Regions from separate parts of the Lutispora sp. QWL-02 genome, predicted to be linked through region 1. Evidence: riboswitches for the same ligand, from Rfam matches in the RefSeq annotation. Region 1 holds a riboswitch; the other holds the start of a gene.

Region 1 (15,193 bases):
TGCCTTCTCTGCCTCAGGATTTCCTGTGCCTATCGGGTCTTCCCCATATATCAATACTGCATTGTCTCTCAAGCTCATTTCAGCTGCTTTGAAGGCCTTTACTCCTTCATTTACCAAGCCTAGGCTGTTTGGCTTATTCTGCATAAGCAGTATGCTTTCCTCATTCTTATCCAAGGCTTTCACCAATTCTGCCGCTGCCTTTGCTTCAGCATGGCCTGCAGCTCCGCCTATCATTATAAGAGGGGATACTGCCTTCTTAAGCTTTGCTGCCAATGCAGCAACCGCTCCGTCGACTGCCTCACCCTCAGCCGCTTTGACTAATGCTTCAGCAAAATCTTTAACCTTATTATCATCTAGTCTAACAACCATTCCCGCGTATCTGTCCAGCTTTGACACAGCCTCGCTTACCATGATAAGCTCAGCACCCTTTTCTGCTGCAGCTTTCACCATAAGTGCCGCTACAGGATTTTCCTCTTTGATGTCAAAGCCTAAGCATAGGATAGCATCAGCTTTATTGATATCTTCATAAGAAGCTTTTTTATAATCCCTGCCGAAAGAATCCTGCAAGCCATAGGCTGCATCACTTAAATCAAAGCTGTAAATATTGCTTGATACAAGCTTCTTCATTTCAGCTACTTCTTCATTGGTAGCTTTTTGTGATACAAAGCCCATTGCTCTATGAGATTTCATTTTTTCATTTATGAGCTTATAAGCTTCTTCCCAACTGCTCTCCACCAGTTTGCCTTCTTTTCTTATCATTGGCTTTAATATTCTCTCAGGGGAATTGATAAAGCTGTTCTGGAATCTGCCTTTTTCGCATAGATTTCCGTTATTTACACCCAACCCTGCTTCTGATGTAGCTCGGATAAACCTGTCCCCTGATATATGAAGCTTCAATGTGCAGCCTGTACCACAGTTATTGCATATAGTATCTGCGATTTTCTCAACAAACGGGCCCGGTTTTGGCAGCTGCACCTTTTCCGTCAAGGCTCCTACAGGGCAGGTGGAAACACATTGGCCACAGGATTCGCAGCGGCTGTCCTCGCCGAAAGGTTTGCCGAAGGACGGCTCTATGGTAGTATTGTATCCTCTGGAGATGAAGCCCAGCGCAGCTGCGCCCTGCACTTCAAGGCATATCCTTACACATCTTCCGCACATGATGCATTTATTCTTGTCTCTGCTTATGAAAGGATGGCTCTCATCAATAGGATGCTTTGTGATGGCGCCGGCCAGCCTATCTTGTTTGGCTCCATAAGTTGTGGCAAATTCTCTCAGCTTGCACTCATGGATGTCCTTGCATCCGCAGGACAAGCATCTTTGAGCTTCAGCCTTTGCCTGCTCTTCAGTAAAACCTAATTCAACCTCTAAGAAATTATGCTTTCTCTCCTCCTTGCTGAGCATAGGCATTCTGTTTTTGTCTATTTTTTCGTATTGTTCAAATTCTTTCTTATCAATATCCTTAAGCTGCTGTCCCTTGACATGGTTGTACATCTGGGGAAGCTTCTCAATCTTTTCCCCTCTTAAATATTTATCCATGGAGTAAGCTGCAATTCTCCCTGCCGCGATTGCCTTGATGGCTGTCTGAGGGCCTGTAACTCCATCTCCGCCCGCAAATACTCCTTCTATATTGGTGGCCATGAGATCCGGGTTGATCACTATCTTGTTATTCTTAGCTTCCAGATTAAAGCCATCGTTTATAAAGCTCAGGTCCTGTGTCTGACCAATCGCACCTATTACATAATCTGCTGGCATCTTGAATTCTGAGCCTGGTATTTCTATAGGTCTCCTTCTGCCTGATGCGTCGGGCTCTCCAAGCTCCATCCTGATGAATTCGATATAGATGGGCTTTCCTGCATCGCTTACTATCTGCTTTGGAGCTATAAGGAATTCAAATTCTACTCCTTCATATTCGGCTTCTTCTATCTCCATCTCATGAGCGGGCATTTCTTTTTTTGTCCTCCTATAGGCTACGGTAACTTTCTTGGCTCCCAGCCTCAGAGCGGTTCTGGAAGCATCTATTGCAGTGTTTCCTCCGCCTATTACTATTACATGCTTGCCGGATAGATCAATATTATGACCTAATCCTACTCTGCCCAAAAAGTCCACACCTGCGTAAACTCCCATTGGGCATGCTTCGCCTTCGCACCCTATGGGCTGCCCTACCTGTGAGCCGATGCCCAAAAATATGGCTTCATAGCCGTCTTTTTTAAGGCTTTCATAGGTTACATCTGCACCAAAGGTCTTTTCATATTGAATCTCTACACCAAGTTCTTTTATGGTGTCGATTTCCTTGTCCAATGCTGCCTTGGGCATTCTGTATTCGGGGATTCCATATCTCAGCATTCCGCCGCCTCTGGGCCATCTCTCAAATATGGTAACTTTATGTCCTTCCCTTGCAAGGTAGAAAGCACAGGACAAGCCTGCAGGGCCTGCTCCTATTACTGCGGCTTTCTTGCCTGTTGCAGCTTTTTTATTGGGGACATAATGATCATCGCTGTTCAAATCATAATCAGAAGCAAATCTTTTCAGATAATCAATGCCTACCCTTTCATCTACAAGATTTCTTCTGCACTCATCTTCGCAGGGCCTGGTACAAACTCTGCCGCAAACCACCGGAAGAGGATTCCTTTCCTTTATAAGCTTTACAGCTTCCTGATATTGTCCATTGGCAATATGGGCTATATAGCCCTGGACATCAATTCCTGCCGGGCATGTCATGCTGCAGGGAGCCGTACAATCTCCGTAGTGCTGGGATAAAAGAAGCTCCAGGCACATCCTTCTTGCATCATTGACAGCATCGGTTTCAGTTCTTACTGTCATCCCATCGGTAGCTTGAGTTGCACAGGCCAACATATTGCCCCTGGCGCCTTCCACCTCTATCCTGCAAAGCAGGCAGGAGCCGAAGGGCTTGAGTCTGTCATCATGGCACAAAGTCGGTATGAGCATATTATTTTCTCTTGCCACATCCAATATAGTCTGGCCAGGATTGGCAGTAACTTCTTTTCCGTTTATGGTTAAATTCAATTTTCCCATAGTTCTCTACCTCATCCCTTTACAAATTATTCTACGATAATAGCAGCAAACTTGCAGGTATCCTTGCACAACCCGCATTTTTTACATATGCTGCTATCGATCTTATGTGCTTTTTTTACTTCTCCGGATATGGCCTTTACCGGACATGCCCTGCTGCAAAGTGTGCAGCCTCTGCACTTATCTTGGATTATTTTATATTCTATCAAGCTCTTGCACTGCTTGGCAGGACATTTCTTATCCCTGATATGAGCTTCATACTCATTTCTAAAATATTTTATTGTGGTCAAAACAGGATTAGGAGCAGTCTGACCCAGGCCGCAGAGAGAATTTTTCTTGATATTTGTAGCCAACTCTTCTAAAAGCTCAATATCGCCTTCTCTTCCTTCTCCCTTTGTTATCCTTGTTAAAATTTCATTCATTCTTTTTATTCCAATCCTGCAGAAGGTACATTTGCCGCAAGACTCATGAACGGTAAAGTCCAAGAAGAATTTTGCAATATCAACCATACAATTATCTTCATCCATAACAATCATACCGCCGGAGCCCATTATAGCCCCTGTTTTAGTAACGGAATCATAATCTATAATAGTATCTATCAGCTCTGCAGGTATGCAACCGCCGGAAGGCCCGCCCATCTGCACGGCCTTAAAAGCTTTGCCGTTTGGGCAGCCGCCTCCTATATTGTATATGATTTCCCTCATTGTAGTACCCATAGGAACTTCCACCAGCCCGGTATGATTTATTTTTCCCCCTAATGCGAAGACTTTGGTTCCCTTTGATTTCTCAGTCCCCATAGAAGCAAACCACTCAGGGCCGTTGTTTATTATAGGGCATATATTTGCATAAGTTTCAACGTTATTGAGGAGAGTAGGTTTTCCGAATAAGCCTTTTACTGCCGGAAACGGCGGTCTTATCCTTGGCATCCCCCTTTGCCCTTCTATAGAAGCTATTAAAGCGGTCTCTTCTCCGCATACGAAAGCACCCGCTCCGAGACGTATTGCAATGTCAAAGTCAAAGCCCGTCCCTAAAATATTTTTACCCAGCAATCCATATTCCCTGGCCTGATCAATTGCTATCGTAAGGCGCTTAACAGCCAGGGGATACTCGGCTCTGACATATATATAACCTTGACTGCCTCCTATTGCATAGCCGGCTATGACCATAGCTTCCAAAACAGAATGAGGATCACCTTCCAGAATGCTTCTATCCATAAAGGCACCCGGATCACCTTCATCTGCATTGCAGCATACATATTTCATATCGCCTTGTGCTTTAGCGGTAAACTCCCACTTATTGCCTGTAGGGAACCCGCCGCCGCCTCTTCCTCTGAGGCTTGATCTCTTTACTATATCAATGACTTCTTCGGGCTTTAGCTCTGTCAAACATTTTATCAAAGCTTTATACCCATCAAAAGCTATATATTCATCTATGTTTTCAGGACTAATAATTCCGCAATTTCTGAGGGCAATTCTTTGCTGATTTTTATAAAAATTTACTTCGTTTATGGATTTTATTCTGCTTTCTGCAACAGTTTCCCCGTAGAGAAGCCTCTTTACAACTCTGCCTTTAATAAGATGCTCTTTTACAATCTCTTCTACATCTTCCGGTTTGATCATACTGTAGAAAGAAGCTTCAGGATATATGATGACTATCGGTCCGAGAGCGCATAAGCCAAAACATCCGGTTCTCTCAACGATTACCTCCTGATCAAGACCATGGATTTTGATCTGTTCTTCAAAATTTTTTGCTATCTGCTCCGAATTGGAAGATGAACAGCCGGTTCCCCTGCAAATCATGACATGGGAGCGATACATTTTCATTCCATATTACCTCCTCATTGTTTGCTGACCTTAAAATCTATCGGTATTTATCTAAAATCGCCGGGATATCTTTTGCTATTAATTTGCCATAGACATCATTGCCTATCATCATCACAGGGGCAAGGCCGCAGCAGCCTAAGCAGGCTACCGTCTCAAGCGTGAATCTATTATCCTTTGTGGTTTCGCCAACCTCAATATTTAACTCTTCCTTTAAGGCTTCTGCTATCTTCTCCGATCCTTTTACATGGCAGGCAGTCCCAAAGCATAGCTTTATTATATTCTCACCTGTAGGAGATAACCTGAATTGAGAATAAAATGTAATCACACCCATTACTTGTGTCGGGTGTAAGCCTGTCCTATCACAAAGGGCCTCAAGAATATCTTGCGGCAAATAGCCATAGGCTTCTTGTATGTCTTGCAGGATGGGAATCAATTCTGATTCTTTTCCTTCATACTTCGTCAATATTTTGTCAAAATTGTTAAAATATTGACTAGGTTCTCCGCAGCAACATTTTTTGTTTCCCATAAAAAATGTACCCCCTAATTCTATAATACAGGTTATGTTTATATTATATTACAAAAATTTTAAATATTCATTCATTATAGATTATTGTACAGCTTATGTCAATTTGCTGCTTGATAATGAAAGCAGCAAATATTTAAGGCATCAAAATCTAAATTTTGATGCCTTAAATATTACATATATTCACATTGCTTCATTGCTCATTGACCAATTTATAGCTTTTCAAAAGTGACGATACGGTAAATCCATCATTTGTCTTATATTCAGATTTCACCAGGCCAACTCCCTTTTTTATATAGTAATTTCTATAAGCTGTTTTGTCCTTATATACCTCTTTTATGACTATGCAGTCCTGAAAAGTGCCTGCAGGTACGGTAACAGAGGCATTAATGTCTATGATCTCATAAGAATTCTCCGAGCTTACCCACTTATTTCCTACTTCAACGGGCAGTTTTATTATCGTTTCATCAAAATTTTCTTCTATATCAAGCACATTTTTCTCGTCATAGACTTCACCTTCCATATAGGTATGAACTAAAGCGTCATCTTTTATGGCATAGATATTTGCAGATCGGGTTCCTCCGTTATCTATCATGACTTGAAATTTATTGTCCTTTGAATAAGTGACCTTTTGTGTGTAGGATGCATACTCATTCCCTTCTCCATCATATATCCATTCATTGCCCACCTTCAGCGGGTAATACAGACTTATATCATCCTTTGCCACCGGCACTTGCTCCTCCGGAGCCTTCACTGCAGGCGCGCATGAAGATACGATCGCTGCTATAATAATTATCACTGCAAGACTTAACACAGCTTTATTTTTTTGCATGAGTAATCACTCCAACCTTTATGTTTTTATTTGCTAATCTCTTGCTTATTATATATAACGCAATAAATGCATTTGTAGCTTTAAAACGGCGTATGCCGTCATTCTAAGCGTATGCGAAGAATCTTAGCCAGATTCTTCACTCCATTTTGTTTCGTTCAGAATGACAGTTTTGTAAAATATTTAATGCGTTATATATATTATTTTCAAATTATATTTATATATTTGACGTTTTTGGTCATAATTAGTTGCAGATATACGAAAATATATTATATATGATGACTTGCGATAAACTTTTTTGATATAATATTAATAAGCACAGACAAGGAGGTATGAATGTGAATAAGGCTATTAACAATTATATCGTATGGATAATAGTTCTATTCTTGGAATGGTTCATATTGAAAGCTGCAAGCAGTGCTAACCTATGGATTTTCATCGCTATTCCAATCATTGCCGCATTTATTTACACGGAATACAACAATCAACCCCCAAAAAATAGAAGAAACTTAAGATGAAGTTAGCAAGGAGAGATCAAATGTCACATATCCAACTGTGTGCACCCTGTGGTTTTGCTCTGGAGGCTATATTATCCAGAGAAATTAAAGAACTGGGCTTTGAAGTCAACAAAGTCGAAGACGGCAGGGTCTATTTCTTATCTGATGAATCAGGCATAGCAAAAGCAAATATTTGGCTGCGAACCGGCGAGAGAGTGCTGGTGAAGATGGGAGAATTTAATGCCACCTCCTTTGAAGAGCTCTTTGAGCAAACCAAGAGCCTGCCATGGCATGAATGGATACCAAAGGAAGGCTCTTTTCCCGCTGCAAAGGCCTCTTCAGTGAGATCCAAGCTGTTCAGCACTTCGGATATTCAAGCTATAGTTAAAAAGGCTGTGGTGGAGAGCTTAAAGAGAAAATATGATGTTAATTGGTTCAGTGAAAGCGGTGCTTCTTATCCCATACATATTTTTGTATTTAAAGACCGGGTTACTCTATATCTGGATAGCACCGGACCTGCTCTGCACAAAAGAGGTTATAGAGAAATAGGCAGCGCAGCTCCGATAAGGGAAACATTAGCAGCAGCATTGGTATCACTGACTCCATGGAAGGAAGGGCGCCTATTGGCCGACCCCTTTTGCGGCTCCGGAACCATAGCTATTGAAGCCGCCCTTAAGGGACTTAATATTGCACCAGGTTTAAAAAGAAGCTTTATCTCTGAAAAGTGGTCGCGAATTCCCCAGAAATTGTGGAGCAGAGCGCGCCTTGAAGCTGAGGCTCATATAAGGGCAAGCGAGGATATCTATATCCAGGGCTATGATATAGATGAAAAGGTCATAAAGATAGCAAGGGACAACGCAAAAAAAGCCGGCGTGGATAAATATATACATTTCCAGCAAAGAGATGTCAGAGATTTTTCAAGCAAGGACAAGTATGGCTTTATCGTTACCAATCCTCCCTACGGAGAAAGGCTGGATGATATTAAAACAGTAGAAAGATTATATACCGATATGGGCAAGGTCTTTTCCTCTTTAGATAGCTGGTCTTTCTATATCTTGACAGCTTATGAAGGCTTTGAACGGTATTTTGGAAGAAAAGCGGACAAAAAAAGGAAGCTTTACAATGGGATGATGAAAACTGATTTTTATCAGTATTTCGGTCCAAAGCCTCCGAAAATTGGAAACGGAAACCACTGAAAGGCACTAACTTTTTCACGAAAAAATACGGAAAACTATACATAAGCACCAAAAATTCTATACAGTTTTCATTCTGAACGAAACAAAGCGGAGTGAAGAATCTAGCTAAGATTCTTCGCTTACGCTCAGAATAACCGAACGCGCCAAAGTTTTAACTGCGGGTAGGAGCTAATTTAATGCATAATACTATAGGCATAGGGGCTAAAGCAGCAATTTCACATAAATTTAATATTATCAGCCCTTTGGTGATTTTTTGCAAAGTTTCAGTGACTTTCCGTGGTTTCCGTTACCCAAAGATCATCCATCAATCTCCGGATATGCTCTTTTCTCTTAATGGTTTCATCTATATCCAGGCAAATTTCGCCCTCATGGATGACCAGGACATCCCCTTCTTTTGCTTCAGCAGGCATCCTGGCTCTCTCTATACTGACTATTTCCTTGTTCTCATCCTCGCAGACAGCATAGTCCCCCTCAAATCTATCGATGATAATATACCTCATATTATATCCCCCCTCACCTTTTGCTTTTAGCGCACGGGTTTGGTATTCTCGCTAAAAGTTATTGATTCTCCGTCTGAGCTTGCTATTATAGTTCCGCTTTCGTCCGTCCTATAGACAATTATATTCTTTTTCCTTAATCTATCCAATATTTCCTTATGCGGATGTCCATATTGATTATCCTTTCCTACGCTTATAATTGCATATCGAGGGTTTACCATATCCAAAAATTCCTTGGTTGTTGAAGTGGTGCTGCCGTGGTGTCCAACCTTCAGCACCTCCGCATATAAATCAAAGCCTTTTGCCAGCATCTCTTTTTCAGATATGCTCTCGGCATCACCCGTAAACAGAAAAGAGTTTTTTCCGTTGGTAAGCTTGATAACTATTGAGTAATTATTTGTTGATTCATAACGCTCACTATTGGGCGCAAGTATCGTAAAAACAGCACTTCCCAGATTAATATTCGTACCGGGAATGGGGGTATTTACCTTCAGCCCCTTATTTGATATCGCTTTTAAAACATCTTCAAAGGTCTTAGTGGTGCTCATGGCTTTAGGCATATAAACCGCACCGATATCAAAGCTTTCAATCACTGCATCAAGCCCGCCTATATGATCCTCATGAGGATGAGTACCTATTACATAATCCAGCTTTTTTATGTTCTGTGATTTTATATAATCTACCACTGCTTCACCATCAGCGTTATTGCCTCCATCGATAAGCATAGTAGCTTCATCGCTCTGAATCAATATGCTGTCAGCCTGGCCGACATCTATAAAATGGACCTTCATCCCATCAGCAGCAACATTGCTATTCTCTACGAGACCTCCATTCATGATAGCTACTGCAAGATATATTATCAAAGCTGCCAGAAAAAATGGTAATTTCTTTTTCATGATTAACCCCCTAAAAGTCATATATTCTAAGCTGTATATTTCTTTACTTTAAATATACTCTAGCAATAATATAAAATTCATATATTTCTAAATTATAGCACAGAAAGCTTATGGCATCGACATTCCAGATTATTTCGAATTTTTTTGAATAGATTCTTTAAGCGGCTTTATAATGATTATATCAGGGAGAAAATGACCGGTATATATAAAAAAGCAATTGAAAGAAACAATGAAAGCTGTTAAAATAGATAAGGATGATGCTACTGTGGCTCAGTCGGTAGAGCAGCTGATTCGTAATCAGCAGGCCGGGGGTTCGAGTCCCCCCAGTAGCTCCATGTGAAAGCAAATCACTCATAAGAGTGATTTTTTCGTATAAGCGAATAGATAGCTGGGGCTCGAACGGGCGGAACAAGAAAATGCGACCCTTAGAAGCATTTTCCTGCCCAGGCGTGATAGCGAGCCAAAGCGAGCGGAGCGAGTCCCCCCAGTAGCTCCATGTGATATAAATACTTGTGGAAAATAGATCTATAAGTATTTTTTATTTTACCCCTATTATAGATTTCAAATTATCTTCCCACAAGCTTGCCGACATTTTTTATTAGAATAGATATAGTGCCGTCTGTATTCGTTATAAATTCTAGTCTGTCCGTATCCGCATACTGATCGAGAGGAATATTTATCTCAATCCCCGTATCGGTTTTGATAATTTGGCGCTCCAATTTCTTAAAGTTGCTTTTGCTCTGAATCTGAAATTCCTTTTTATCTAATCCCTGATTAATTATTTTTTCTTTAAACTCATTTTTCGCCTCTACATTATTCTCAAAAACTTCATTGATTACATCATCTACATTGAACCCGCCATGCTCATCATAATTGTCTAATAATATTTTCTTAAATTGCATTTTTTTCTCGATATCATCATTAAAATGCTTTTTGTTAATCTGATCTGCTGTTTTTGTTACAATATCAAGTTTGGATTTGGAGGACAACTCCGGCTGGCATCCAAGATAGTAGTGGGATAAATAATACTCCTTTTGGCCGTTTATTAAATATTTTTTTTCAACTATTTTAACTGAAAAATCATCCAGATTAATAATAACAACCTCATCCAGACTTTGGGCTTCAGATGGTAAAACTGTTTTTTGCTTTATTATCGTATTTTTAGCACCTGTATCAATTGTTTCAACGAAGTGAATATATGAGCTCTTGTAATTCATTTTAAGTATTGAAAAATATGAATCGCCTTCATAATTGAATGTTGCGAAAATGAGATCCGCAGCAGGAATATCAACATTTTTCTTCATAAGGGTAAATAATTGCAGCGAAAGATTCTTAGTTGCAGCAATAAAATCATTATTGTCCAAGTATGTACTTAATTCCTTGTAACAATAGTTATCACAATCATCAAGTTGGGTAGCTTTGTAATTATCGCTCATTAAAATCTTAAATATATGGATTTTAATGAAATCCTCTATTTCTTCGCTTAAGTCTAACCGGGCGTTTGATAGAACCGGCATATCCATGCTCGAATCCAAAATATGAACTATTGCATTTGTCACTTTTATACTGTCTTTATCCATTATATTTTACTCCTTACCTTTACCGCCATATTCTTTCGCTAAAGAGAGCAGGCTGAACTCAGCCTGCTCTCTTTAGTATAAATATTATATTACCACAAATGATCGCTTGACAACATCAATTGCGCTTATTATTTTTAAACTATCCGTTAATATACTTATCTATGGCAGCTGCAGCTTCTTTTCCTGCTCCCATTGCTAAAATAACAGTAGCAGCGCCGGTCACCGCATCTCCGCCGGCAAAAACGCCTTCCTTTGAAGTCTGACCCTGCTCATCTGCTATCAGGCATTTTTTCTTATCAACATCTAAACCTTCTGTGGTGGAAGGAATTAGCGGATTAGGCGATGTACCAAGAGCCATTATTATAGTATCAACATCAAATTCGAATTCTGACCCCTTAACAGGCATTGGTCTTCTTCTTCCCGACTTGTCAGGTTCACCAAGTTCCATTCTTACACATTTAATACCTTTTACCCAGCCCTTTTCATCACCAATTATTTCTGTTGGATTGGTAAGAAGTTCAAAGTTTATGCCTTCTTCCTTTGCGTGATGTACTTCCTCTACCCTTGCCGGAAGCTCTTCCTCTGATCTTCTGTATACTATCCATACTTCTGCTCCAAGCCTCTTAGCTGTTCTGGCAGCATCCATGGCAACATTTCCTCCGCCTACTACTGCAACCCTGCTGCCAACCTTAATAGGTGTATCGTATTCATCTTCATAAGCTTTCATCAAATTATTTCTAGTAAGGAATTCATTTGCAGAAAATACACCGTTATAGTTCTCTCCGGGTATTCCCATAAATTTAGGAAGACCTGCACCTGAACCTACAAACACTGCGTCATATTTTCCCTTATCGAATAAATCATCTATTGTAACAGTTCTTCCTACGATGACATTTGTTTTTATCTTTACCCCAAGCTTCTTTAAATTTTTTATTTCATGTTTTACGACAGTCTCTTTAGGAAGCCTAAACTCCGGAATTCCATAGACTAAAACTCCCCCTGGCTTGTGGAGTGCTTCATAAATAGTTACATCATAACCTTCCTTTGCCAAATCTCCGGCACATGTGATTCCTGCAGGCCCAGAGCCTATTACTGCTACTTTATGTCCATTGCTCTCTTTAGCTTCCGCTACTTCAACATCATGGTCTCTTCCCCAATCTGCGGCAAATCTTTCAAGCTTTCCTATAGCTACAGCATCTCCCTTATTTCCGAGAACGCATTTAGATTCACATTGTACTTCCTGAGGGCAAACCCTGCCGCAAACCGCAGGAAGTGCAGTATATTTAGCGAGAACTTTAGCAGCTTCTGCAAAATTTCCTTCGGCAATTTCATGAATAAATTCCGGTATATTAATTGATACTGGACATTTTGTTACGCATTGAGGATTTTTACATTTAAGGCATCTTTTGGCCTCTGCTACAGCTTCCTCTTCCGTATATCCAAGGCAAACCTCTTCAAAGTTATGGCTTCTAACTTCAGGTGATTGCTCTGAAATGGGAACCCTCTCAAATCTGTTCATTAGTTAGCGCCTCCTTTATGACATGTGCATACATGTTTTTCATTTTTCTCTGCTTCTTCATTTTTATATTGCGCTTGCCTTCTGAGTGCTTCATCAAAATCCACAAGATGACCGTCAAATTCAGGTCCATCCACACAAGCAAACTTTGTTTCATCCCCAACTGTTACCCTGCATGCGCCGCACATACCTGTACCATCCACCATGATTGGGTTCATGCTTACAATGGTTTTGATTCCAAGCTTCTTAGTCATGATACATACAAATTTCATCATTATCATTGGACCTATACATACGATGAGGTCATATTTTTTCCCTTGATTTACCACAAGATCTTCAATCAAACTGGGTATCATACCCTTAAAGCCGTAGCTGCCATCGTCTGTTGCTATATAGAGATTTCCTGCTACTTTTCTCATCTTATCTTCAAGAATTATCAAATCTTTAGTTTTAGCACCTATAATTACATCAACATCTATGCCATTTTCATGGAACCATCTGGCTTGCGGGTACACCGGGGCAGTGCCAACTCCTCCTGCTACGAATAGAACTTTTTTCTTTTTTAGCTCATTGATATCTTCGTTTACATATTCTGAAGGCTGTCCCAAAGGACCTACAAAATCATGGAAGTATTCGCCTTCATTGAATTGAGCCATCTTTTTTGTAGAACAACCTATAGATTGAGCAACAATAGTGACTGTTCCTTTTTCCTTGTCATAATCGCATATGGTCAAAGGAACTCTTTCTCCCTTCTCGTCAGCTATGACGATTACGAATTGACCCGGTTGAGCTGACTGTGCCACCAGGGGAGCTAAAACATCCATCGAGAAGATGTTTGTTGATAGGTTTTCCTTCTTTACAATTTTATACAATGGTAGCCCTCCTTACATATTTTAAAAAACATTTTGAATCATTGGAATTTTCATGCAATAAAAAAAGATAGAAGCTTCTTCGCCTCTATCTCTGTCATTAAACCTGAGAGATTCTTCTATATCAATAGAATTGCCCCTTCGGTGCATACGCTTTCCAGAGTTATGTCCGACTGCGGTCCTTTGGCCTGAGAGTTTCATTTAACGGGCTTTTCTGTACTTTCTCCTTCGGCTCCCATTATAATGGGTATCTCCCACAAGTCATCATCCATTTCATATCAAATTGTATTAAAATTAATATTCCCTTTCTATATCTCTGCAGTATTGGATTAATGCTATATATCCAAGCTTTATTTTATTGCTGCATAATCAAATCCAGAAGCATATTACAATCAAAATCTTTTATTGCATGTTTATTTTATCACAATCTTTTTGCTTATTCAATGTATTTTTATCCCATATTGCAACTTATCCTGCAATTTTTATTTTTGATTTTAATTGTTCATTTTTTCTATTTCCTCTTCTATTTGATTCTTGTCAATGCGCTCAAAAAGAATATTTACTTCTCCTAAATTCAATCCGGATAAAACTTCAGTATATTTCCAGCCTAAATCTCCTATCTGAAGCATGCTGTTGAGCTTAGATGATGAAATCGGCAGAAACGGCTCCAGCAGCATTGATAGGTTGGCAATGATCTGAACACATGTGTAAAGTGTTTCCTTGCATCTCTCTTTATTTTCTTTCACCGTAATCCAAGGCTGTTCTTCATCAAAATATTTATTTGCAGAACGTATGAATGAGAATATTGTTTCAATGGCATCTTTAAAATGGCCTTGCTCAATAAAATCTGCCGAAATCGCATATAGCCCTTTTAGCGTTTCTCTTATTTCAGGATTGCATTGACCCTGCGGCACTTTACCATCAAAAAATTTTTGTATAAAAACAAGGCTTCTATTAACAAAATTACCATATGCACCGAGCAGCTCTCCATTATGGCTATTAATAAATTCCCTCCATGAAAAGTCGGCATCTCTCGTCTCAGGGCCATTAGCTATAAAGAAATAGCGAATAGTGTCCGGATCATAGTGCTCAATAAGATATGGTATCCATACAGCCCAGTTTTGGCTCGTGGATATTTTTCTGCCTTCAAGCGTTACATACTCGCTTGATATTATCCTATCCGGCAGGTGAAAGCCGCCATGAGCCTTGAGCAATGCGGGAAGTATGACAGTATGAAAAGGAATATTATCTTTACCATGTACATAATAATGCAAAGACTTTTCAGCCCATATGGACTTCCAGTTCACACCCCGGGCCTGTGCCCATTTTTTGCTTGCCGAAAGATATCCTAATACTGCTTCAACCCATACATATATCTTTTTATTTTCGAATCCTTCTGCAGGGACAGGTATGCCCCATTCCAGATCCCTGGTCACAGCCCTGTCTCTAAGGCCTTCATCAACATATCTTTTTGACAGCCCTATTGCATTGGCTCTCCAGCCGCAAGAATTGGTGATATAGTCATTAATGAACTGCTCCAGCTTTGATAATGCCAAAAAGAAATGCTCAGATGATTTGAAAATCGGGGTTTCACCACAGATTCCGCAGCTTCTGTCATTTAGATTGGCTGGGTCTAAAAGAGCCCCACAAGCGTCACACTGATCACCCTTGGCACTGCTTCCACAGTTGGGGCATTTGCCTATAACAAATCTATCCGGGAGAAATCGATTGCACTCTTCGCAAAAGGCTTGTTCTATGGTTTTACTATAGATATAACCACTTTCCAAAAGATCCGTAAAGAACTCCTGGACAAAATCAATGTGATAAGGGTCATTGGTCTGGGTGTACAAGTCATAAGAAAAGCCTAGTTTTTCAAAGCAAGCCTTAAATTCATTATGATAGCGGTCTGCTATCTGTTCAGGAGATACACCCTCCTT
Region 2 (15,193 bases), 1.1 Mb from region 1:
TTCCGAAGGGAGCTCCTGAATGGATACTGGATATGGGTAAAAGAATGTATAAAGAATTATCAAAGGAAACTGACGAGTTCTTTAAATATATGACGGATAGAGAACTGCTGGATCTGGTCAGCAAAAAAGGAAAGATGAGCGGAGGCTACTGCACTTATATTCCCGATTACAAATCTCCCTTTATTTTCTCTAATTTTAATGGAACAAGCGGAGATATAGATGTGCTTACCCACGAGGCAGGTCATGCTTTTCAATCCTACTTAAGCAGAGATTATGAGATTCCGGAATATAATTTTCCTACTTCAGAAGCCTGTGAGATTCATTCTATGAGTATGGAGTTTATTACATGGCCCTGGATGAAGTTGTTTTTTGAGAATGAAGAAGACAAATACAAATTCAGCCACCTGAGCGGAGCCGTAAATTTTATCCCATACGGGGTGACGGTAGACGAATTTCAACATTTTGTATATGAAAATCCGGAAGCTTCTCCTGGGGAAAGGAAAGCAAAGTGGAGGGAAATAGAAAAGAAGTATATGCCATTCAGAGATTATGCGGATAATGACTTCCTAAACCGGGGGGGCTACTGGTTCAGGCAAGGCCATATATTCCAAGTACCTTTCTATTATATTGATTATACCTTAGCCCAAGTTTGTGCTTTCCAATTCTGGATCAAGTCCAGAAAAGACAGGGAGAGTGCGTGGGCAGATTATATAAAGCTTTGCAAAGAAGGGGGAAGCAAACCTTTCTTAGAATTAGTGGAGACTGCAAATCTAAAAAATCCCTTTGCAGACGGAATTATTAAACAGGTTGTAGGACCAATAAAAGAGTGGCTTGATACAATAGATGACAGCAAGCTTTAGTTCGAAACAAGGGCAAAGCGTATGAAAAAGGCCTTGCGGATGCTGAAAGAGAATAGAAGCTTGAATAAGGGTGAGCGCATGTTTAAATCAGTAAATGTTAAATGGTTTTTGATTCTGAGCCTGGCAATAGCTTTGACAATTCCGCATACAAGGATTATTGCGGGTGGGACGGATCCTTTCTCGAAATTGCAAGAGGAGCTGGCCGGGATATCCGAAAATGAAAAGAAAATACTCCAAAGCTTATTTACGCTGGCTCAAGAGATGGAGATAATAGAAGCAGAGGAAAAGGAGATTGACCAGCAAATAGAAGAAATTGACAGGGAAGCCCAAGAGCTTGAATTGGCAATCGCTGATGCCGAGTATTCCTTTGGAAAAAAGCAGGAAGGCTTAAAACAGGTTTTGAGGAGCTACCAGAGGATGGGCCCTATATCTTACCTTGAAATAATTCTTAATTCAGACAGCTTGTCTTCCTTTATATTGAGGATTAATACTTTGCGGGATCTGACCCGGGATACGGGGGTATTGCTGGAGCAGCTGGAGTCAAGCAAAGAGCAGTTGAATGGCGCTAAAGCTGAGCTCATGGAAAAGCTGGCCTTATTGGAGCTTAAGCATAAAGAATTAACGGCAGCGATTGCTAAAAAAGCAGAATTAAAAATTGATATGGAGGAATATTTGACATCCCTGACAGTGAAAAAAGGGTACTATCAAAAGCAGATTGCTGATATGCAGCATGTATGGAAGGAACTTAAGCTGCTTTTTTCGGAAGCTGAAAAAGAGTTTTCCGGCATCATCGAAGAAGGCAATTTTCCTCCCGACGCTTTGACGTTTGATTTTTCCATATTTGGGATCAAGGCGTCCTTAAATGAAAAAAGCTTTAATGATATAGTTTCCAGCCAGGTTGATATTGCTGAGATGATATTTGATTTTAAACCTGGTAAGATTGTGATTGAACTTCCTGAAAAGAACTTGAAATTATCAGGAGTATTCATCATTGCAGAAGGGCATATTTTAGAATTTGAAGCAGAAGAAGGGGTTTTTTATGACATGCCGCTGGCAGCAGGAACCATAGAGGAATTATTTAGAGAAAAAAAACTGTCGTTGGATCTGGAGCCCTTGCTCGGCAGCTATACTCTGCAATCTGTAGAGATCATGGAAGATTACATAAATTTGACCGTTAAACCCAATTTATATTGATTAAAAATGCAGGAGGCGATGGACTTGATTGAGGCAAAGAACGTGAGCTTAAAGTACAGTGACGGTACAATAGCGTTAAACGATATAAACTTACAGGTTGAACCGGGTGATCTGATCTATATTACAGGTCCCAGCGGCTCAGGCAAAACCAGCCTCTTAAAGCTTTTTATGGGAGTGGAGTATCCTACATCCGGTTCTTTAGCGGTTCTAAAACAGCCTATAATCAGAGGACAAGCTTCAAAAATAAGGAAGCTGAGAAGATCTATCGGTCCTGTTTTTCAAGAGTTCAGGCTTATAAAAGGCAGAACAGCCGTTGAAAATGTGATGCTAGGCATACGTTTTTTGAATATTCCACAAAAACAAATGAAGGAGGATGCGATTAATGCCTTGGTGAAGGTGGGACTTAAACACAAGATTTCCGCACTGGCAGAAAATCTATCCTGGGGGGAGTGCCAAAGAGTGGCTATTGCTCGGGCAATAGCCAGGCGGCCCTTATTGATACTTGCCGATGAACCTACCGGAAACCTTGATAAAGATAACGCCTTAAATATATTGGAGTTATTGACTTCTTTTAAAGATAAGAATACGGCGGTGATCATTACTACCCATGCAACTCATTTGATTGAGAGCTTTAGAGAAGGAAAGCTGATCTGCGTAAGCAATGGAAGCATCCGTCAGGAAAGGCTGGGTTAATGAATAATGAACAATATAATATACAATATAGGGTATTTTTTCAAAGAAGCCAAAACAATAATAAAAATTAATATGATGACTAATATATTTTCTATTTTAAGCATAGGGCTTATTTTCTTTATACTCATCATGGTGCTCTCAAGCTGGTGGATAAGCGGCTATGTAGTCGACACAATACAGAGCGAAGCAGAAATAAACGTATTTTTTGGTGATAGCGTTGAAGATGATGGTATTTTGCAGATGGTGGAAAGCATTAAGAAAATTAATGGCGTCATGGGTGCCCGGCTTATTGATGAAGATGAAGCCTATAACAGGATGTCCGCAATCCTGGGGGAAGAAGCAAAAGTTCTGAAATACCTGGATGATAACCCCTTCAGCCCATTCATAGAGGTAAAGATCCAGCTTGGGGAAATGGAAAAGGTTCTCGAAGGCCTGAAGTCTGTACCCGATATAGAACAAATAAGGGATAACAGGGATGTTTTGGAGCGTTTGAGGGGTATTATAAGAGTGTTTGAAGCGCTGGGGTGGCTGATCATGGCTACTGTAAGCATAACAACGGTGATAACGATATCACATATTATAAAGAGCGGGATATATAATAACAGGGAGCAAATAAATACTCTAAGGCTTTTGGGTGCCTCTGAATCATTTATTGCATTCCCATTTTTGATTGAAGGCTTGATATTGACTATGGCAGGAGCCATGGCTGCGTTTGCTCTTGCAGTGCTCGCTTTAAAAGCTTTCTATAGTCAAATGGCCGGCCCGCTCCCATTTATTCCGCTGCCTCCCCGTGAAGCTTTGGAAAGCAGCTTATTTATTCTGGGTATAGTGATAAGTTTGGTTTTGGGAATAGTTGGCGGTATCTTTGGCTTGCTGTCGGCAAAGGTCGAATAGACCACAAGAAGCTTGGTTAAATAATCAAGAATGCCCTCCATATCGGAGGGCATTCTCTTTTATTGTTTATTTTTATCCCATTTCAATATCAGATTTCTTGCAGCTTTAGCTTCGTCTATTCTTCTTACCGGTGTGTCATGGGGAGCGGTTTTTAAGATATCCGGACTTTCCTTAGCTTCCTCTGCTATTTTTATCATTGCATCGATGAACCCATCAAGAGTCTCAACGCTTTCGGTTTCAGTAGGTTCGATCATTATAGCTTCACTTACGATGAGCGGAAAGTAAATTGTAGGAGGATGGTAGCCATAGTCAAGCAAGCGTTTAGCCACATCCAGAGTAGAAATATGGTTTTCATCATTGAGAAGTCCGCCTAAAACGAATTCGTGCTTGCATACTTGATCTATGGGCAGATAGTAATGTTTCTTCAGCTTGCTCATAATATAGTTTGCATTAAGCACTGCCTTTTGACTTACTTCCTTTAATCCATCGGCACCCATTGACAGTATATATGCATAGGCTTTTACAGCAACCCCAAAATGCCCATAAAAGCTTTTAACCTTGCCTATGGAGTTGGGTTTATCATAGTCCAGCACATATTTGCCATCCTTTTTTTCAACAATTGGCACCGGAAGGAATTTAACCAGATCCTTTCTTACTCCGACAGGTCCGCTTCCAGGTCCGCCTCCGCCATGAGGAGTGGAGAAAGTTTTATGCAGGTTGAGATGAATTACATCAAAGCCCATGTCACCTGGTCTCGTCATCCCAACAATAGCATTGGCATTTGCACCATCGTAGTAAAGAAGACCTCCTGCTTCATGCACAAGATCTGCTATCTCTTTTATGTTATGCTCAAATAGTCCCAAGGTGCTGGGATTTGTCAGCATTAATCCTGCTATTTCATCACTTAATACGGCTTTCAGTTTTTCAAGATTTACAGCTCCGTTTTTATCAGATTCTATCTCCACTATTTCAAAACCTGCGACAGCTGCACTAGCAGGATTTGTTCCGTGAGCCGAATCCGGAACTATGATTTTATTTCTTTTTCTGTCTCCTCTATTATCATGATAGGCCTTGATTATCATCAAGCCGGTCAGTTCACCATGAGCTCCCGCAGCAGGCTGAAGGGTTACTTTTTCCATTCCCGTTATCTCCGAAAGCAAGTTATCAAGCTCATACATGAGCTCAAGAGCTCCTTGCACTGTCTCTACGGGCTGAAGGGGATGAATATTGCTGAATCCTCCCAAAGCCGCCATATCTTCATTTATTTTAGGATTATATTTCATGGTGCAGGAGCCCAGCGGATAGAAGCCGGTGTCCACTCCATAATTTTTATTGGAGAGATTGGTGAAATGCCTTATAACATCGACTTCGCTCACTTCCGGCAGCTCAGCTTCTTTATCCCTTAAAAATGAATCAGGGATCAAGCTATTCAATTCTGCTTCATCTACATCGCAGGGAGGAAGGCTATAGGCTTTCCTGTCTTCTTTGGAAATTTCAAAAATCAGCTTATTGTAATCCTTCATCATATCACCTCCATCGCTTGAGCAAGCTTGTCGATTTGCTCTTTAGTCCTTTTTTCAGTGACACACAGCAGCAAGCTGTTCTTAAATTCATGATAGTCTTTTTCCAGCTCATAGCCTCCGAGAATATTATGCTTTAATAGCTCCTTATTAATTTTATTGCTTTCTGTAGCGCTTGTAACCGCAAATTCCTTAAAGAAGGGCTTGTCAAATAATGGCTTGAATCTGCCGCTCTTTGTAAGCTGTTTCATTGCATAATGAGCTTTTTTTGTGCTTTGTTCAGCCACTTCTCTAATACCTTTTTTACCCATTGTAGTCATGTAGATGGCAGCAGTAAGAGCATTAAGGCCCTGGTTTGAGCATATGTTGGAGGTTGCCTTATACCTGCGTATATGCTGTTCTCTGGCTTGCAATGTAAGAACAAAGGCTCTTTTTCCGTCCACATCATCAGATTGTCCGACAATCCTTCCGGGCATTTTTCGCATCAGCTTGGTATTGGTAGCCATGAATCCAAGGTATGGCCCTCCATAGCTCATGCTGTTACCTAAGGACTGACCCTCTCCTACAACGATATCGACGCCGGATTCGGCAGGGCTTTTCAGTATCCCCAGAGAAATGGGATCTACATAATCTATCAATACAGATTTATTTCCATGGACTATTTTTTCAACCTCAGACAGATCTTCTATTATACCGAAAAAATTGGGGTTTTGCACAATAACACCAGCGGTATTGCTTCCCACCAATGATTTCAGTTTTTCTGCATCAGTAACACCGTCTGCCATATCAGCTTCGATCACTTCAACATCGCGGAACCTCATATAGCTTTTCAATACTTTCCTGACTTCAGGATGAACTGTTTTTGAAACGATTATGGAGTCACGCTTTGCGCTTTCTACAGCCATCATAGCAGCCTCTACGCAGGCGGTCGCTCCGTCATACATAGATGCATTGGTCACATCCATGCCGGTGAGCTTGCAGATCATAGTCTGATATTCGAATATCACCTGCAAGGTACCCTGGCTTATTTCGGGCTGATAAGGTGTATATGCAGTATAAAACTCTGATCTCATCGCCAAATGCCTTACAATGGAAGGTATATAATGATCATAAGCCCCCGCTCCAAGGAAGCAGACCAGATCCTCAGTGCTTTTATTTGCATGGCTCAGATCTTTCATATGAGCAGAAAGCTCCAGCTCGGATAGAGGACCGGGAATATTGAGCTTTCTGTCGAGACGCAAACTTTTCGGTATATCTACAAACAGATCTTCAATGGATTCTGCACCGATGCTTCCGAGCATCAGCTTTTCATCAGCTTCTGTATTTGGTATATACCTATGCATATTAATCCTCCTTACTGCAGAATTCCTCATATTCCTGCGCATTCATAAGATTATCAAGCTCGGATTTATCGGACATTTCTATAAGCACTACCCAGCTTGCATATGGATCTTCATTGATAAGCTGAGGTGAATCCGATAATTCTTCATTAACCTCAAGGACTTTGCCTGAAACCGGAAGATATGAGTCGGAAGCCGCTTTAACAGATTCTATGACCCCGAATACCTCTCCGGCATTAAGTTCATTGTCAACCTCCGGTAATTCAACATATACTATTTCTCCCAAAGAATGCTGAGCATAATCTGTGATTCCTATATAGGCTTTTTCTCCCTCGACTCTTACCCATTCATGGTCATTTGAATAAAACAAATCCTTTTTTACTTCCATTGTTACTCCTCCTAAACTTTTTTTAATTATTCATTGTTCAGACTGCAAAACTTTGTTTTAGCCTGTTGTACTGACTGATAAAAGAGTTAATTGTGAAGGAGCTTAGAGTTTGTTAGTTTTGACGCAACCCTATGCAAGCTTACAAACTCTTAGTCCCGAAGCATAAGGTGAATTGCTCCACAGGAGCAAGAGAGCATGCCCTGGGACATTTGCAATCGTTATCAGTCAGTGCAACATATGCATTAATGAGTTATTGCAGTAAAATCTTAATTACTTTTTGTAATGCTTGGTATAAAACTTTCTGCCGACTACCTTAGCTTTCGCAGTTTTTTTCCTTATTTGTATTTCTAACGGAGTATCAAGCTCCGAGTATTTGATATCAACCATTGCAAGGCCTATATTTTTCTTTAGCGTAGGAGAATTATAGCCTGTTGTTACAAAACCAATAATTTTTCCGTCAGCTAAAACATCATATCCATGCCTTGGAATGCCCGGCTCGATCATTTCAAAGCCTACTATTTTTCGTTTTAAACCTTCTGCCTTTTGCTTTTCAAGGGCTTCTTTTCCGATAAATCCGGGTTTGTTAAGTTTTACAAACATTCCAAAACCAGCTTCCAGGGGTGTGATTTCCGCGGAAAGCTCATTGCCGTAAAGTGGCAAGTTTGCTTCAAATCTCAGAGTATCACGGGATCCAAGGCCGGCAGGCTTTGCACCTTTAGCCTTTCCGGTCTCAAGTATTTTATCCCATAAATATTCGGCATCCTCATGCTTCATGTAGATTTCAAAGCCATCCTCACCTGTATAACCGGTGCGGGATACAAGACAATTTCTGCCTGCAATCTTCACATTTTCTTTGAAATAGAAAAATGCAATTTCAGACAGATTTGTATCTGTCAGCTCCTGCAGTATTTCTTCTGCTTTAGGCCCCTGAAAGGCCACCTCAGATATATCAGGCGATATATCTGCAAACTGCATATCATAGGCTCCTATATTATTCTTCATCCATTCAACATCTTTATCAACATTGCCCGCATTGATTACAAGCATATAATGATTATTTGTATACTTGTAGACTAAAAGGTCATCGACGATGCCGCCGTCGGGATAGCACATGAGAGAGTAAATTATCTGGTTTTCATTCATATTAGATATATCATTGGTGATCAGGTTTTGAATATAGTCTGTAGCCTGCTTTCCTTTTATCTCAACTTCTCCCATATGAGATACATCGAATAAACCCGCGCTATTCCTAACAGCTTCATGTTCTGCGGTTATACCCTCATATTGTACCGGCAGTGCCCAACCTGAATAATCTACGATTTTTCCGCCATATTTTCCATGGGAATTATAAAGCGCCGTCTTTTTAGGATCACTCATAAGACTATTCCTCCTTTTAATTTTAATATATTTATCCGATAGCCTTTGCCGCTGATGCTTATATCTATAAGCCGAATGGCATTAGGCTTCGGAATAATATCTCCTAAAGTTCATACGCAGTTATCAAATGATATACAGTTGTATTGTGTCCAAAATATAAATGGATATAATAGCATAATAATAAAAGATGCCATTATATCCACTCTGTTCTTTTACCTGAGAGCTTCTACACTCACAGTGTATTTCCCCTACGGCGCCGTTTTACGGACTCTTCAGAGGTCCGTCCCATGACGATCCCTTTTGCCTGAGAGTGTTTGTAAAAAGATGGCTTCCTTTTTATAATTGCTCCTTCGGCTATCTATTATGATATCTCTCGCCATTTTCATCCGGTTGAATATTCATTTATTGCTATAATTATATAAATATATTCCAAGTATTTCAACCCCTGATATATATTTAACCCAAATATTTTAAAATTATGTTGACATTAACGTTACGTAAAGGTGTATATTGATTTTGAAAGGAGGCAAACACATGGAATATACAGTGCAAGGTTTGGCAAAGTTGGCAGGTGTCAGCACAAGGGCTCTTAGGTATTATGATGAAATCGGTATTCTTAAGCCGGCAAGAATCAATTCATCGGGATATCGTATATATGGCCAGGCGGAAATTGACAGACTGCAGCAAATAATGCTTTATAGAGAGCTGGATATAAGCTTGGACAAGATAAAAGATTTGATATCTTCACCTGCTTTTGACGGGGTCGCTGCACTTAGAGAACATCGTGAAAGACTCCTTGAAAAACGAAGCCAATTGGATGCGTTGATAGCGAATGTGGAAAAAACCATAGCCTTTGCGGAAGGGAGGATAAAAATGTTTGATAAAGAAAAATTCGAAGGCTTTAAGCGAAAAATGATCGATGATAATGAAAAGAAATATGGAAATGAGATAAGAGAAAAGTATGGTGATGATGTAGTTGATAGGTCCAATAAAAAAGTTATGGGCATGACCCGAGAAGACTATGATAAGGTAACAAAGCTTGGAGAGCAGGTTAAGGAAAAACTTTCTGAGGCCTTTAAAACCGGTGATCCCGCAGGTGAATCCGCTCAAAAAGCAGCTGAGCTTCACAAGCAATGGCTCACATATTATTGGAATGAATACAGTAAGGAAGCCCATGCGGGTGTTGCCCAAATGTATGTTGATGATGAAAGGTTCAGGGCTTACTATGATGAAAAGCAGCCGGGTACGGCAGAATTTTTTAGACATGCGATATTGATCTATACTGGCCTGGAAAGGAAGTAGCTGTTAGCTTGAAAAAGCGGTTGGGGCATCCAACCGCTTTCGCTTATTTCTTGATCTCCTGCTTTCCGGTGACCTTGCTCTTATCATCCATTGTAAAGGTACCCTTGGCTTCATCTGCAGTAAAATATACATTTCCGTCAACAGTAGCATCTACAAGCTTAAAATTCTTAGATGAAACATAAAGGTCTCCTTTAAAGGTTCCATGCTGGATGCTGGCCTCGGGGCTGTTGATGGTGAGCCTTGGTGCTGTTAAAGTATATCGGGCAGTGATGTTTCTGTTAGCATCCTGGGCATAAAGGGCGATTTTCCTTTGTATGATATCCTTGCCCTCAGCGTCTTTCTTGCCATTTTTAAATTCGCCGTCCAATACCAGCTCCTTATCAATGGTCAGGTCTTTTGTGATAGCTATGATCCATGTGCCGCTGCTGCCTATTGCCTTTTCAAATGCCGCCGCATTATCAACTATAGAAGCAGTTGTGACCTTATCCGGTGTAGCATCTGAAGGCGTTGGAGCCGGAGAAGGCGCAGGCGCAGGCTTTGCACATCCTGCAAACAGTGCAGCAGCAAGGATAAATATCGATATTAATTTCTTTGCTTTCATTAATTGCCCTCCTTGAAAGTAATAAATTTTACTTTGAATTTATTATATCCATATGAAAAAAATCAATGTAAAGTGCCTGACAGCATGTTTGTTGTCTTATGATCAGAGATTTAATATAATAAATAGTATAAGCACACAGTGGTTTGCAGGAGGAAAAATGGAATTAAAGCAAGTTGACGATATGAATGTAAAAGCTTTTTTCAAGTTTTATGAAAATCAATATTTGAATAATCCTTTTAAGCGAAATTCTATGTCAGGGCTGCTAAAGGGTTTGTTGAGCGGCAAGAGTGAATTATGCAAGTCCGCTTACCTGGAGCCGTTGATGGTGATGGATGGCGGCAGAATCATAATGATAAGCATATTGGCATATGCTTATAGGATGCCTGAGTTTCTGCAGATAGGCTTCTTTGAAGCCGAAAAATTCGATATGGAGGCTTTTGATTTAATAATAGATCGAGCCGAAGCCTTGGCTAAAGAAAAGGGTGCTGATAAAATATCGGGCTCTTTAAACATTCATGTAAATTACGGTTTGGGATTTTTAGCCAGCCATTATGAGGAGCGGCAAAGCTTTGGTATGCCACATAACCCGCCTTTTTATCATGACTTTTTTGAAAAAAGCGGCTTCAAAGCGATAGAAATGATAAGTTACAAAAAGGATATGCATTCACTTGAGCGTTTGCTCAATTCTGGACTTCAGAGGCGGATCAGAGAAAGGTATGTGGTTCGCCCAGTTGATTTCAGGGATTTGAAAGCCGAAGCATATATATATACTCAAATAAATAATGACGCTTTTAAAGAGCATCTCTTTTATTATCCGCGAAAAGCTGAAGAAGATTTAGAGCTGTTTAAGGATTTCAGATTTTTGTTAAAACCTGAAAATCTTTTGTTTGTTGAAAAAAATGGAACGCCTGTGGGATTCATGCTCTGGTATCCCGATTTTCATCAATTGATGAAGCCTTCAGAGACATTAGGCTTATCAACTGTGATTAAAAATAAATTTTTTTCTGATAAAATAGATACCTTTAAAATTGTTGAAATGGGAGTGATACCCAATGAAAAAGGGCGGGGAGCGATTTTAGCATTGTTTGACCATTGTTTTCAATGCGTTAAAGGTCGGTATGCTAATTTTGAATCCGGTTGGATCCTCGAAAATAATACTCTTTCAAAGAGCTTTGGCATTAAATGGGCAGATAGCAGGCACAAATGCTATAAAGCCTATATAAAGGATGTGCATTAATTGGCTGTCTATAGCAATTTATCGGATATCAAATCAAATTTACCTTTTGAACATGAGTTGTCAGTATTGCTGGAGCTCCTGGAAAAAGTAAATCCATGCGGTCAAATATATAGCTTTAATGAAGACAGCTTTATCCTCTCATATTCTTTAAAGCTAAACCTGCTGAATTTCAAATATGCTTTCCCGCTGAGAGCCGATGTCAGAATCATTGGATTGCCTATCTCACTCTGCTGCAAAGGCTATTGGGGAGAGGTTTCTTCTGTGGAAAGAGCCATAGAAGAGATGAAGGGGCTGAAGGTAGTGCTGAATGCCGATCCCGGGTTTAAAAGGCTCGTTGCAGGAAGAACCTTATCAACCTTTGTTTTTAATAATAGATTTTCTTCTTTTGAAGATTATCTAAAAGCACTGCGCAGTTCATATAGGAGACGGATTAAGAAGGCGCTTAAAAAAGGAGAAGGCCTTATAGTGAAATCTTTAGACAGAAAAGGATTCGGCAAGGAGCATTATGATTTGTATTTGAGCATAATGGATAGGACCCAAAACCCCTTAGAGATACTGCCTATGCAATTCTTTACCGATTATGAAGCAGATTTTTTCGAATTTATCGATTCAGGCTCCGGCAAGCTTTTGGGATTCATCCAGCTAAAAGAGCTGGGAGGAGAGCTTTGCTTTTTATTTGGCGGTTTTCGCAAGGAGTACAACGAGCCTTATGACCTTTATTACAATATGCTGCTTAAGATCATTCAAGCAGCCATAGAGAGGGGATATAGGACCATCAACTTCGGTCAAACAGCAGAAGAAAGCAAATTGAAGATAGGATGCACAGAAGTGGATAAATATTTATATTTGCATCATAGCAACCCTATTATCAATAAGCTTTTGCAGCGTTTAGTGCCTATATTTTCATACAAGCCCTATAAAATCCGGCACCATGTGTTTAACATGGACTTGAAGGAAGCCTCGTTCAAGCCGGAGATAGAGCGCGTAAAGGGGGAACTCTTATGATTGTTTTTTTGAAAAAAGTGAGAGTCAAAACCCTGTTTTCATTATTCGACCCTGTAAAGGTTGAACCCTTGGAGCTTTGCTATCTGGAGGCTGTATTAGACTCTATGGGCATTGAGTGCCATATAGCCGATGATTTATTCGGACTCAAGGAGCCAAAAGAAATCAAGCCGGATGTTATAGTCCTTACCGGTTATAACGTAGCTGAAGAGGAAATCATACTGGAAGCCGGCGCTTGCAAGGCAAAATATCCAGGAACGATTGTTATTGTAGGTGGAGTTCATGCCCAGCTTAATGCATCTGCTTTTCATCATAAAAACATAGATTATGTCATTCATTCCCAATGCTTATCGGTTTTTAAGCAGGTTATCAGGCATATTTCGGATTCAAAGAACAAGCTGATCGAGGCAGGGGTAGATTATTTCATAGATCAAGCCGGTTCGGCAGACGGCATATGGAAGGTTGGAGGAAAGCATTATATAAAAGCAGCAGACTCAATCAAAGCCGATCGCCGCTTGTTTCGAATGATCAGTCCCAAGACATCATATCTGGAGAAAAAACAGGTGGCATTGATTAAAGGAAGCATAGGCTGTCCCTATGGCTGTGAGTATTGCTACTGCAGGTGTGTAAATGGCGGAATATATATAAAGAGCGATTATGATAAAATGGTTGAAGAAATGGCTGATATTGAAGCAGAGTATTTTTGGATTGTAGATGATGTTCTTTTTGCAATGCGTGAAGATGCTTTAGCTTTTATAGAGGCCGTAAGCAAAATTGATTTAAAGGTTAAGATAATCGGATATTTAAGAGCAGACTTTATTATAAAGGAAGCAGATCTGCTGCCTAGATTGAAAAAAGCAGGGCTGGCAGAAGTGATCGTTGGCTTTGAATCTATCAATAACGAGGAATTGGAGGACTATCACAAGTCAACAGACGCGCTGCGTTATCCTGAGGCTATATCGCTGCTGAAAGAAAACTCCATAGATCTAACGGCATTATTTATGGTGCATCCGGATTATTCCCTTAGAGATTTTATTGACCTTAGAGATTTTATCAGGAAGCATGATATTGACGTTTATACCATATCTGTATTTACTCCGATAAAGGGTACAAGCAGCTATGAAAAAGTGAAGAAAGACCTGATAACTCAGGATTTAAAAAAATATGACTTTCTTCATCTGGTATTAAAGCCCAGGCTTCTGGTCCCACTATTTTATATTTTGTTTTATTGGACACATTTGAGGCTGCTAAAGTCAAAACGCATATGGAAATATATAAGTCGACACAACAGTTAAATTAGAGTTATTGCAGTTAGTTAAGTGATAAAACAGGAGGATGGTTATGACTTCCAAAATATGGGATTTTTGGGCAAGCAGATATGATAAATTATGGGTTCAAAAGTATTCATTAAAACCTACAAGAAATTATATACTGAAGCTCATAGAAAAAGGCTATAGAGGCAATAAGCATTTAAAGGTTCTGGATCTGGGCTGCGGGCCCGGTGAATTGATTGAAGAGATAGGAAAGAGATATGGAGGCTATGATATTACAGGGATAGATTATTCTGAGGCAATGCTTGAAATTTCAATGAAGAGGAACCCCAACGCCGATCATATCTGCATGGATGCGGCAGAATTGGACAAGTATGATGATGAATCTGACATCATAATCTGCACCCACTCCTTTCCCTATTATAAGGATAAAGCCAAGGTTATAGCTGATCTATCAAATATTTTAAAAGACGATGGAAGAATATTTATGGCCTTTGCCAGCGGCAACAGCTTTTATGATAGGCTTTGCTTATTCTTTGTAAAATTTACAACCGGCATGGCTTGTTATCCTTCGGATTTTCAATTCAGGGAGCTGGTTAAGCCACGGTTGGAAATAGAGGAACTGGGGGTAATCAAAGAGAAATTTTTCATGCCCAGAATTGCAGTTTATACATTGAAGAAGGTGAAAAAGTGAAGGTACTGCTCGTAAGACCAAGGCCCCACAAAGAAACCATTGGGCTTCAGCATGTTATGATATGCGAACCCCTTGAATTGGAATACTTGGTCTCCAATATACCTGATTTTATCAAAAAAAGCATAGATATAAAAATAGTAGATATGATTTTGGAGAAAATCCCATATGAGTCTGTCCTGTTAAATGAGAAGCCGGACTTTATATTATTTACGGGCTATATCACCCATGTAGGGATTATAAAAAAGCTGGCGGAGCAAGCCAAAGGATTATTGCCGGAAATAAGCACAGGGGTCGGAGGCGTTCATGCGGAGGTAGTGCCTGAGGATTTCAAATGCCGGTATATAGATTTCGTGTTTGACAGAAATGGCATTGACGGATTTAATGAAGCATTGAAAGCCTTGCTGGAAGGCAAGAGCAAATCGGATATCAGAAAGATGCTCAAGGACTCAGGACCAAAAAAATACAGCTTTTCATATAAGCATCCTGCCCGTGAGGCTGTCTCACAGTATAGGAAGCATTATTATTATATGTTTCACAAGCCATGTGCATTGATCAAGACCTCCTTTGGCTGTCCATATAACTGCCAGTTTTGTTTTTGCAGAGAAATTACAGATGGAAAGTACTTTGCAAGGGCTGTTGAAGATGTTATAAACGAACTGGAAGCCATAAAAGAAGAAGAAATATATATAGTGGATGATGATTTCTTGTATGATGCGGACCGGGTCGTGGCTTTCATAGCCGCTATCAGAGAAAGAAATATTAAAAAGAGGTTTCTTGTATACGGGCGAGCAGACTTTATTGTTGAGAATGAAGGCCTTCT

What was found. Region 1 has a riboswitch for glycine ahead of AC4HCY_RS15985 (sulfide/dihydroorotate dehydrogenase-like FAD/NAD-binding protein). Riboswitches for the same ligand answer to the same signal wherever they lie in the genome.
Region 2: it holds a riboswitch for glycine, as region 1 does, so the genes downstream of both, gcvT (glycine cleavage system aminomethyltransferase GcvT) here and AC4HCY_RS15985 (sulfide/dihydroorotate dehydrogenase-like FAD/NAD-binding protein) in region 1, are expected to answer to the same signal.

What each region holds. Positions count from the first base shown of each region.
Region 1 covers NZ_CM177762.1:3,378,864-3,394,056, forward strand. The annotation lists gene AC4HCY_RS15930 (NAD(P)-binding protein) at 1-3,033, opposite strand, end outside; gene nuoF (NADH-quinone oxidoreductase subunit NuoF) at 3,060-4,853, opposite strand; gene nuoE (NADH-quinone oxidoreductase subunit NuoE) at 4,891-5,379, opposite strand; gene AC4HCY_RS15945 (hypothetical protein) at 5,570-6,208, opposite strand; gene AC4HCY_RS15950 (hypothetical protein) at 6,544-6,723, shown strand; gene AC4HCY_RS15955 (THUMP domain-containing class I SAM-dependent RNA methyltransferase) at 6,744-7,898, shown strand; gene AC4HCY_RS15960 (DUF3006 domain-containing protein) at 8,162-8,398, opposite strand; gene AC4HCY_RS15965 (ComEC/Rec2 family competence protein) at 8,425-9,291, opposite strand; tRNA gene AC4HCY_RS15970 (tRNA-Thr) at 9,551-9,626, shown strand; gene AC4HCY_RS15975 (nucleoid-associated protein) at 9,858-10,871, opposite strand; gene gltA (NADPH-dependent glutamate synthase) at 11,011-12,390, opposite strand; gene AC4HCY_RS15985 (sulfide/dihydroorotate dehydrogenase-like FAD/NAD-binding protein) at 12,390-13,259, opposite strand; glycine riboswitch at 13,344-13,422, opposite strand; glycine riboswitch at 13,423-13,523, opposite strand; gene metG (methionine--tRNA ligase) at 13,751-15,193, opposite strand, start outside.
Region 2 covers NZ_CM177762.1:2,315,237-2,330,429, forward strand. The annotation lists gene AC4HCY_RS10765 (M3 family oligoendopeptidase) at 1-860, shown strand, start outside; gene AC4HCY_RS10770 (coiled-coil domain-containing protein) at 882-2,054, shown strand; gene AC4HCY_RS10775 (cell division ATP-binding protein FtsE) at 2,079-2,747, shown strand; gene AC4HCY_RS10780 (cell division protein FtsX) at 2,754-3,641, shown strand; gene gcvPB (aminomethyl-transferring glycine dehydrogenase subunit GcvPB) at 3,701-5,167, opposite strand; gene gcvPA (aminomethyl-transferring glycine dehydrogenase subunit GcvPA) at 5,164-6,504, opposite strand; gene gcvH (glycine cleavage system protein GcvH) at 6,506-6,889, opposite strand; gene gcvT (glycine cleavage system aminomethyltransferase GcvT) at 7,160-8,266, opposite strand; glycine riboswitch at 8,461-8,552, opposite strand; gene AC4HCY_RS10805 (MerR family transcriptional regulator) at 8,801-9,568, shown strand; gene AC4HCY_RS10810 (hypothetical protein) at 9,612-10,169, opposite strand; gene AC4HCY_RS10815 (hypothetical protein) at 10,327-11,406, shown strand; gene AC4HCY_RS10820 (GNAT family N-acetyltransferase) at 11,407-12,411, shown strand; gene AC4HCY_RS10825 (B12-binding domain-containing radical SAM protein) at 12,408-13,703, shown strand; gene AC4HCY_RS10830 (class I SAM-dependent methyltransferase) at 13,750-14,373, shown strand; gene AC4HCY_RS10835 (B12-binding domain-containing radical SAM protein) at 14,370-15,193, shown strand, end outside.